3 regions of the Psychrobacillus sp. MER TA 171 genome follow, and region 2 is predicted to be linked to each of the others. Evidence: riboswitches for the same ligand, from Rfam matches in the RefSeq annotation. Region 2 holds a riboswitch; each other region holds the start of a gene.

Region 1 (3,285 bases), on a different contig from region 2:
TTCTCTTTTTTCATTTACGATGTGATAAATCCCTTGGCCGACTGTTCCAAACCCTAAAATCGCTGCTTTTATTTTTGCCATGCTGTCTCCTCCAAAATGAATCTGTACAATTGAATATAAATAATCGCACTTGTGTAATATTTCAATAAATTTATTGACTATTTTACATATTGTAGACTATTTTTATTCATTATACAATAGGATTCTATCTAGAGAGGACATTTGTTTTTCTCAAAAGTACTTTTTCGAGTGCATTTTGTAAGTCTTCAACTGCCTCCAAGCCAACAGACAAGCGGATTAGATCCTCTGTAACACCTGATTTTACTAAATCCTCGGGAGTAAGCTGTTGGTGAGTAGTAGAAGCTGGGTGGATAATTAAGGATTTTGCGTCTCCTACATTAGCAACATGAGACCAAATTTCAATATTATCAATAATTTGTCTACCTGCTTCTCTGCCTCCCTTCACTCCAAATGTCAGAATAGAACCGAAGCCATTTTTTAAATACTTTTTAGCCAGCTCGTGCGTTGGATGGTTTTCAAGCCCTAAGTAGTTAACCCATGACACTTCCTCATTTGCATTTAAGTACTCTGCAATCTTCTGTGCATTTTCGTTATGTTTTGGCACTCTTAAGTGAAGTGTTTCTAGTCCTTGAAGAAAGGAAAATGCTGCCTCTGGGCTAAGAGTAGGACCAAAATCCCGAAGCAACTGAACTCTTAGCTTAATTGCAAATGCCACATTTGGTACGTCGATTCCATAACGTAGCCCATGATAAGTAACATCAGGCTCTGTAAATCCCGGAAATTTATCGGAGTTCCAATTGAAATTCCCTCCATCTACTACTACACCACCAATTGTTGTCCCATGTCCTCCAATCCACTTCGTTGCAGAATGTATAACAATGTTAGCTCCATACTCTATAGGATTTGAACCAAAAGGTGTAGCAAATGTGTTATCTACTAATAATGGAACTCCTACTTCATTGGAAATTTTTGAAACAGCTTCTACGTCTAGAACATTTAAGCTTGGATTTCCAATGATTTCTGCAAAGAAGCCTTTCGTTTTCTCTGTAACAGCTTTACGGAAATTTTCTGGGTCAGAGGAATCTACGAATTTTACTGTAATCCCATAACGTGGGAGTGTATGTGCAAATAGATTAAAAGTTCCTCCGTATAAATTTTCAGCAGCTATAATTTCATCTCCAGCTCCAGCAATGTTCAAAATAGAAAATGCTATGGCTGCTGCTCCTGAGGAAAGTGCTACTGCTGCTGTTCCTCCTTCCAGTAATGCAATTCTTTGTTCAAAAACATCTACTGTTGGGTTTGTGATTCTGGAATAGATATTACCAGTCTCTTTCAAGGCAAATAGATTTTGTGCATGCTCAGTGTTTTGAAATACATATGAGGTTGTTTTGTAAATAGGTACTGCTCTAGATCCTGTCACTGGATCAGGCGTTTGTCCACCGTGTAATAGAAGTGTTTCTTTTTGAAGATTAGTCATTTGAATTCCTCCGATTTAGTAGATTAGATGGATGCTGGAGGCCAGAGAGGATTATAGAACAGACAACTATAAAAACCCCTCTTCAATTAAGAAGAGGGGTCAAATTGATGACATGTTCCTCCTCTTATCTTCCAAATTCTATTAAAGAATTTGTAGGATTTAGCACCTTTCCAAGTTATAGAACTTGGTGGTTGCCGGACTTCTTAGGGCCTATTCCCTCAGTCACTCTTGATAAGAGTATTTGATTAGTATTCCATCTTGTTACACAGTATAAGTCTCCATATATTTAGATGTCAAGTCATTTTATAAAAATTCTGAAACTTCTTCTTTTTTTAATCGTTTAATATAATAGATAGAATAATTTTATAAGGGGTGTCATAGAATGGTTGTTTGGATTGTTAGCATTCTCCTAACAGGCTACATTATTGGTTCGCTACATGGATCTAAACTCGCTCAATGGATGAGTGGAGTTAATATAAAAAAAGAAGGCCTAAATAATTCCGGAGCATCCAATGCTACTGTCGTACTTGGCTGGAAGTATGGTGTTTTAGTGGGAGTCATAGATATATTAAAGGGTGCCATTATGATTATTGGTGTACGTGTACTTTCTGAGCAGTGGAGCTTGTTTAGTTCATCAGAGCTGGATCTACTTCTTTATCTAGCTGGTGCCGCGGTTATTTTAGGACACAACTTTCCAGTTTTCACAAAATTTAAAGGTGGGAAAGGCACAGCCTCCATCATCGGGGTTTTACTTGCATTACATTGGCCGGTAGGACTGGCTGGATTGCTTATATTAATCTGCGTTACACTTTTAACAGATTATTTGTTGATTGGGGTTTTGTTTTTTTACCTCATATTTTTAGGAGCCTCTGTCTGGACAGCAGATGGAACAGGACCAATCTTAATAGCAGGCTTCCTATTTTTAATGGCTTCCTTCTTACACATAGAGAATGTCCAACGATTAATACGGAACGAGGAAACAAAAATTTCCTCTGTTATAAAGAAAAAGAAGCCTTCGGTTTAAAGGAAAAGAGTGAGTTAAATGAGCAAAAAAAAGAGGTGGATTGTGGTCATTCCATTCATAATAATCGCATCGAGCGGATTAGGTATGTGGATGCTTACAAGTAAATGGCTCGAGGATGGGTTAAAGCCTAAGGCCGACGGTTCCAATGAGTATGCCATTGTGTTAGGGGCCAAGGTCAAAAAAGGGCACATCCCTTCTCTAGCACTTCTTTATCGTTTGGAAGCAGCACTAGATTATGCTGAAAAATACCCATCTGTAAAACTTGTTGTTACTGGAGGACAGGGACAAGATGAGGATATAGAAGAAGCTATAGTCATGAAGAACTATCTCGTAGAGAATGGAATTATGGAGAGTCGAATCATAGTAGAAGATCAATCTACCTCTACGTATGAAAACCTTTTATACTCTCAACAGCTTCTCCCTGACAGCGTTACCTCTGTCACAATTATTACGAGCGATTTCCATTTACAGCGAGCAAAAATTATAGCTGAGGGAATAGGATGGGACGCAGACGTGGTAGCAGCTAGGACACCACAAATTTCAGAGGCAAAACTACGTTTGCGCGAAAGAGCGGCCTTGCTAAAAACCTTTGTTTCCGGAGAATAACAAGGGAGGGATAAAAAAAGAAGAGTAGCTATGCTACCCCCTCCTTTCTCCCTCCCCCAGCTCTCGCTCATTTGCGAATTATAGGAAAGTTATTAACCCTCGACCAGTGCATAATATTTCAGAAGTTCACCTTCTAATTCAACGAGTAAAATAGGGC
Region 2 (3,285 bases):
ATAACCCCACTTCCAATAATTGAAAATCATACTTTTATAGATATGTGTATCAGCAAAATACAATGTCTCTTCAATTTTGTCTTCCCTAATATTTGAATAAATAAAACTAAAATCAATAAAAAACTCCTGAATATTAAAACAGGAGTTTGAATGTGTCAATTTCAAAATTCCTGTTTGTATAGAAAACACGAATAATTAAAAGAGAACAATGGAATTTATATGATTTTTAATAATAAAGTATTATTGATTTTCGCTCATATTGCGGACGCTTTCCGTGGAGTGAGCGATAAGCCATCACCCATCGATTTCGCGCGTGGTTGTAACGTCTTTATCTGTCTCACTCATCCCTGCTTACCTCGCCGCCCTCCGCTGCAATCAATATATATAATGTTCACTTTTAATCTTTAAAATGCCTTTTATGAAATTGACTCATATATAATTTTTCTTTTTACTCCCAGTTATAAGGAGTAGCCTGATAAACATAGTAATTCAACCAATTAGAAAATAATAAATGTGTATGTGCCCTCCATGTATTTAATGGCTTATTAGAGGGATTATTATTTGGAAAATAGTATTTTGGCATCTCAATATCTATTCCTTTAGTTATGTCTCTATGATATTCTTCTGCTAATGTGTGCGCATCATACTCTAAATGACCAGTGACCATCACCATTTTATTGTCGTTCGATTTTACAAGAAACACACCTGCTTCCTCCGAAGTGGATAAAATAGTTAGTCGCTCATGCTTTTCTATTTCTTCTTCAGATACAGAAGTGTAACGAGATACGGGAGCATTAAACTCTTCATTAAATCCTCTTATTAAATTCTCCACTTGGTCAGTTAATATATGCCGATACACTCCCGAGCATTTACGAGAAAGTGTGAATTTATCTATACCAAAATGATAATACAGTGCAGCCTGCGCGCCCCAACAAATATGTAAGGTGGAGGTAACATTGGATTTAGACCATTCCATTATTTCCTTCATTTCATTCCAGTAATCGACCTCCTCAAATGGCAACTGTTCTACTGGAGCACCAGTGATAATCATCCCATCAAACTTTTTTTCTCTTATTTGATCAAATGTCGTGTAGAAAGTATCCAAATGGGTTTTGCTGGCATTCTTGGATTCATGCGTCGCTGTATTCATAAAGGTTATATTCACTTGTATTGGGGTATTCCCCAGAAGCCTTAATAGCTGAAGCTCCGTTTTTTCCTTCTCAGGCATTAGATTAAAAATAATAATGTTAAGTGGACGGATGTCCTGCTTGTAAGCACGCTCTTGATCCATGAGAAAAATTTTCTCTTCTTTTAACAGCTTAGCTGCAGGTAATTGTTTCGGAATATTGATAGGCAATGACTTTCCCCTCCCAATGAAATGCGCAAGAGCACCTGTGATTTCGCCTCAAACTAAGTAGGAAATCGAACAGGAGCAAGGCAATTATTAAAATAAATACCTCTCTTTCCATGTAAGAAAAGAGAGGCAGGAATTTGCTAACTAGCTCTTATCTTCCAAGATCGTCTTGTTAGGAATTAGCACCTTTCTGTACAACAGAGGTTGCCGAAGTATCACAGGGCCTAATCCCTCCACTTCTCTTGATAAGAATATTAAATTATTTAAATTATTCGTTAATAAGTTATATTAGCACGCTCTATTACTTATATCAACCCATTTTGAAAAGTATTCGGGTCATTCTGCTAAATCTAGCCATTTCTCCAATAATTGCTCCAATTGCTCCTCTACCCGAAGTTTTTCCAAGCTTAATGCCTCATAATTTTCCCAGTCATTCTCTATGCTAATTTGTTTAGTTAGCTCACCTATAACATTTTCGAGCTCACTTATTCGCTTTTCCAGAGGAATTTCCTTTTGTTGTTTGGCAGGTGTTGCTTCTTTTAATGGCTGCTCGATTATTTCTTTCCTAGTATTTTCTTTCGAGCAAAACTCATTCCATTTTTCCCTTGCCCATTCGTAAGGGCCTTCAAATGTGGTAAGCTCGCCATGCTCAAGCCAAGCAGTCCTTGGAAATAGTTTATTTAGAAAATATCTATCGTGAGATACAGCAATAATAGTCCCTGTAAAATCATCTAGCGCTTCCTCTAATACCTCTCGTGAATCAATATCAAGATGATTCGTTGGCTCATCTAATATGAGACAATTTATGTCTTGATGCATTAGCTGAGCAAGACGGAGTCGCATTCTTTCTCCTCCGCTTAAATCAGCAATTCTTTTAAAAACATCCGCCCCATAAAACATAAACTTCGCTAAGATGTGTCGAGCCTCTCCTTCTGCCACATTTACTTCTGCTCTAAAAATATCTATTAAGCGAGCTTTTGGATCTGTTATTTCGAAATGTTGAGAAAGATATCCATGGCGCACATTACTACCAAATCGAGCTTCACCCGAATCTATTAACTCTACTCCTCTAAGAATATTCAAAATGGTAGTTTTACCCGTTCCATTCCTACCAACGATTGCAAGACGGTCCTTCCAATATACATGAAGCTCTGCACTGTTTAATAACATTTTTTCACCAAAGCTTTTGAAAGCCTCTTCCATTATGACAACTTCTTTTCCGCTTCGGGGTGCCGCGTCAAAAGATAGACTCATTTTCTTAGGATCTATTAGAGGTTTACGAACCTTTTCCATCCGCTCTAATGCCCGTTCCATATTCCTCGCCTGACGGTGTAAACTCGCATTTGGAGGAACTGCTTGGTTAGCCCAAATCCTTAACCTCTTTATTGCTTCTCTCATTTTCTTTATCTTTTTTTGTTGCTCCTCATACTGTTGAAATTCACGAGTAAGTTTTTCTTCCTTTTCGATTAAAAAAGAAGAATAATTACCATGATATTTCGTAAGCATACCATCCTCAAGATCTGCAACTTTTGTAACTACCTTATCTAAAAAATATCGGTCATGTGAAATAATAACAACTGTACCTGTATAACTAACTAAATACTCCTCTAACCACTCTATTGCAAACAAATCCAAATGATTAGTCGGCTCATCCAACAGTAAAAGGTCTGGCTTGGTTAATAGTAGCTGTCCAAGCATTATTTTCGTTTGCTCTCCACCACTTAAACTTGAAAATGGCTGTTCTACAAAACCACCTAGTTGTAGCCCTTCAACTACTTTATCAATTTCGGGATCAATCGTATATCCGCCCTGTAACGTGAATTTTTCTTGTATGTCTCCATACTGCTTTAGAAGTTTTTCCATTGCCTCTGCATTTACCACTGCTAGTTCTTTTTCAAGTATACTCATCTTTTTCTGTAGTAGCATAGTAT
Region 3 (3,285 bases), on a different contig from region 2:
GGAATTTATAGTCATACCCGACAAAGACTTCCTCCCATTCCCTTATGGAGCCACGCTCCATTTGTTCCAGATGCTCTGCCAAAGATTCCTTCTGATAAAAAGAGGATTTGACGACCCTGCCATCGGCATGGTATCGAGGGTTTGGATTCCCTGTATAGATAGAACAATCTGGTCGAACTCTAGAGACGAAATAGCCCCCTGTCTCATCGATTTTTTTGAATGTAGGTAGATGAAAATAACCCAAGTCCTGTATAAACAAATCGCCAGGTGAGACCGTCTCTAATCGATACTTTCCGTATAGGGAATCGTTTTCTTTTCCGTTCCTCCAGTCAGCCAACAAGAACTGTCCTGTCAGGAATTCATACTCCAGTTGGCATTTTAATTCGGCTCGATAGACGCCAGGAAAAGTCTCCTTCAAATCCGAAGGAAGGGAATGGATGGTCGCATCTATTATACGGATCCTCTCACAAAATTTTTGTAGCTCGTCACTGATCGGCAACTGATAATTTAACTTCGTTTGTATAAAATGTTCCAAACACTTTTTTAGGAATACAATTAATTCTTTATTTAAACGTTGGTTTATTGCCTCTGGAGTCATAGAAATATGGCAGGTTTCTTCTAATGATAGGCTTAGCTCGCGTAGTGAACTGCCAGCCAGGTTTCCACAATGATAAAGAAGAATGTGGAGAAATGAATACGCATCAAGCTTTCGTTTTCGTTTGATCCATCCTGATTCTTTGGCCCAACTATCCAACATATCCGGGGAAAACAGTTTATACAATTGTTCCATTAAGAGTTTCCATTCGTCTAAATCAGTTCTTTTCATATGAAGCACCTCCTGTTGGTTAGTTTTCTATACCAACCTCGAGGGTTTTTATAAACTTCTTAACTTGATAGCTATGCTACGGGATGAGTGAGACAGACCAGACATCACAACCACGCGCGTAAGCGATGGGTGATGGCTTATCGCTCACCCCGAGGAAAGCGTCCGGCTGGGGCGGAAATCAATTCTACTCTATGCTTTAAGATTTCTTGCATCATAAATCAACCCTAACCTTTAACATAGCCTATTTTTAAATCTCTCCTTACCTTTAACATCTCCATTAACATAAAGCATATAGCTAAATGTAAACCTTTTAAATGCTCCCATCTTAGTATTTCCATATAAATCACTTTTGTATAATTATTTATATAATATTCTATTTGAATTTTTCTAAACAATTATAAAAATATAAAAATATATATTGACTTCAATAGAGCAGTGTAGTAAATTTTTTCTATAGTAAAAACGAAAAACTTAATAGAAATTATCTCTTATCAAGAGTAGCTGAGGGACTGGCCCGTTGAAGCTCGGCAACCATCTATACTAAAAAAGTATAGAAAGGTGCTAAATCCTGCAAAACATTTTTGTTTTGGAAGATAAGAGAGGACCATACATATTTGTGTGCCTCTCTTTCTTTTGAAAGAGAGGCTTTTATATTTATTCGTTTTTATTAATACATATTCAGGAGGAATTACAATGAAGAAATTTAGCTTAGTGTTATCAGGAGTTTTATTAACAGGGTTGCTCTCGGCTTGTGGTAATGATGCTACATCAGGACCATTAGATGAAAATAAATTAGTTGTTGGCGTTACGTCAGGTCCACATGAACAAGTTACTGAGGTTGTTGCTGAAATTGCAGCACGTGATGGACTAGAAATTGAGATTAAGGCTTTTTCAGATTTCGTACTTCCAAACACAGCACTTGATGAAGGCAGCTTGGACGCAAACAGTTATCAAACTCTACCTTTTCTTGACTCATTTAACGAAAATAATGATACAGAGCTAGTACCAGTCGCTGAGACTATTTTACTTCCAATGGGCGTTTATTCTGAAAAGTATTCATCCTTCGATGAACTACCAGATGGAGCTACCTTTGGACTACCGAATGATCCAACACAAGGTGCACGAGCTTTAGACATATTAGAAGTAAATGGTTTTATCAAAGTGAAAGAAGGTAAAAAAGGAAATGCTTCTATTCATGACATTGAAGAAAACCCTAAAAACCTTGAATTCGTTGAATTAGAGGCAGCGCAAATAGTAAAACAGCTTAGTGAGGTCGATGCTGCAGCAATCAATTCCAATTATGCTTTAGAAGCTGGTATTAACCCTGGAGAAGAATCAATTTTGTTAGAGTCAGCTGATTCCCCATACGTTAACCATATTGTTGTTCGTAAGGAAAACGAAAATGATCCTGTCATCCAAAAATTCATTAAAGCATACCATTCCGACGAAGTTAGAGAATTTATTGAAGAAGAATTCCAAGGCTCCGCACTAGCAGGTTGGTAAATTAGAAAAGCACAGGCGCCTATCCCTGCCCCGACAGGCAAATGGGAAAATGCGAGGAGGCAGATCCACAGCCACCGGAGTATTTTCCCATTTGATCCCGAGGGGCAAGGCGCCGAAGCTAGACATCAAGAAAAACGCAGGCTTCTAGCTCTGCCGGCGTTTCTTTAGAAAGGAAGATCATTCATGATAGTTTTAGAAAATATCACAAAAGAGTTCAGCAGTAAAAGTAGTACGGTAAAGGCTGTTAATAATGTAAGCATACACGTAAAAAAAGGTGAAATTCATGGGGTTATAGGCTATAGCGGTGCAGGGAAAAGCACACTCATTCGCTGTGTAAATCTATTAGAGAAACCAACATCTGGAAAAGTATACATAAACGGCAATAACATTACCCCCCTCCCCCCGGCGAAGCTACGTATGGTACGAAATAAAATAGGAATGATCTTTCAAGGATTTAATCTTCTAAAAACAGCAACTGTTTATGATAATATTGCCATTCCATTAAAGCTACTCGGCTATGATAAAACAGAAGTAAAAAATAGAGTAGAAAAGTACTTAGAAATAGTTGGTTTATCTGATAAGTATAAAAGCTACCCAAACCAGCTTTCAGGAGGGCAAAAACAACGCGTCGCAATAGCTAGAGCCCTTGCACAGGAACCCGAAGTACTATTAAGCGATGAAGCAACAAGTGCATTGGATCCTGAAACTACTGATTCCATTTTGGATTTGCTATTAAAAATAAATAAAGAGCTGGGTATCACTATTCTACTAATTACTCATGAGATGAATGTCATTCAAAAAATTTGTGATCATGTGTATGTAATGGAAAAAGGAGAAGTTGTCGAAGCAAACACTGCGATTAACCTTTTTACAAAGCCAAAGCATCCAACAACAAAGAAGTTTTTAAGCACAATCAGTCAACGAAATCTATCCCCGTCTCTAATTTCTCAGCTCCA

Evidence for each region. Region 2 has a riboswitch for S-adenosylmethionine ahead of metA (homoserine O-acetyltransferase MetA). Riboswitches for the same ligand answer to the same signal wherever they lie in the genome.
Region 1: it holds a riboswitch for S-adenosylmethionine, as region 2 does, so the genes downstream of both, M3627_RS09455 (O-acetylhomoserine aminocarboxypropyltransferase/cysteine synthase family protein) here and metA (homoserine O-acetyltransferase MetA) in region 2, are expected to answer to the same signal.
Region 3: it holds a riboswitch for S-adenosylmethionine, as region 2 does, so the genes downstream of both, M3627_RS14015 (MetQ/NlpA family ABC transporter substrate-binding protein) here and metA (homoserine O-acetyltransferase MetA) in region 2, are expected to answer to the same signal.

The regions. Positions count from the first base shown of each region.
Region 1 covers NZ_JAMAWN010000008.1:51,341-54,625, forward strand. The annotation lists gene M3627_RS09450 (homoserine dehydrogenase) at 1-81, opposite strand, end outside; gene M3627_RS09455 (O-acetylhomoserine aminocarboxypropyltransferase/cysteine synthase family protein) at 206-1,498, opposite strand; SAM riboswitch class I at 1,620-1,736, opposite strand; gene M3627_RS09460 (glycerol-3-phosphate acyltransferase) at 1,881-2,522, shown strand; gene M3627_RS09465 (YdcF family protein) at 2,541-3,128, shown strand; gene M3627_RS09470 (hypothetical protein) at 3,221-3,285, opposite strand, start outside.
Region 2 covers NZ_JAMAWN010000003.1:247,241-250,525, forward strand. The annotation lists gene metA (homoserine O-acetyltransferase MetA) at 449-1,357, opposite strand; SAM riboswitch class I at 1,503-1,606, opposite strand; gene abc-f (ribosomal protection-like ABC-F family protein) at 1,691-3,285, opposite strand, start outside.
Region 3 covers NZ_JAMAWN010000015.1:44,784-48,068, reverse strand. The annotation lists gene M3627_RS14020 (IS4 family transposase) at 1-826, opposite strand, end outside; SAM riboswitch class I at 1,312-1,426, shown strand; gene M3627_RS14015 (MetQ/NlpA family ABC transporter substrate-binding protein) at 1,520-2,329, shown strand; gene M3627_RS14010 (methionine ABC transporter ATP-binding protein) at 2,513-3,285, shown strand, end outside.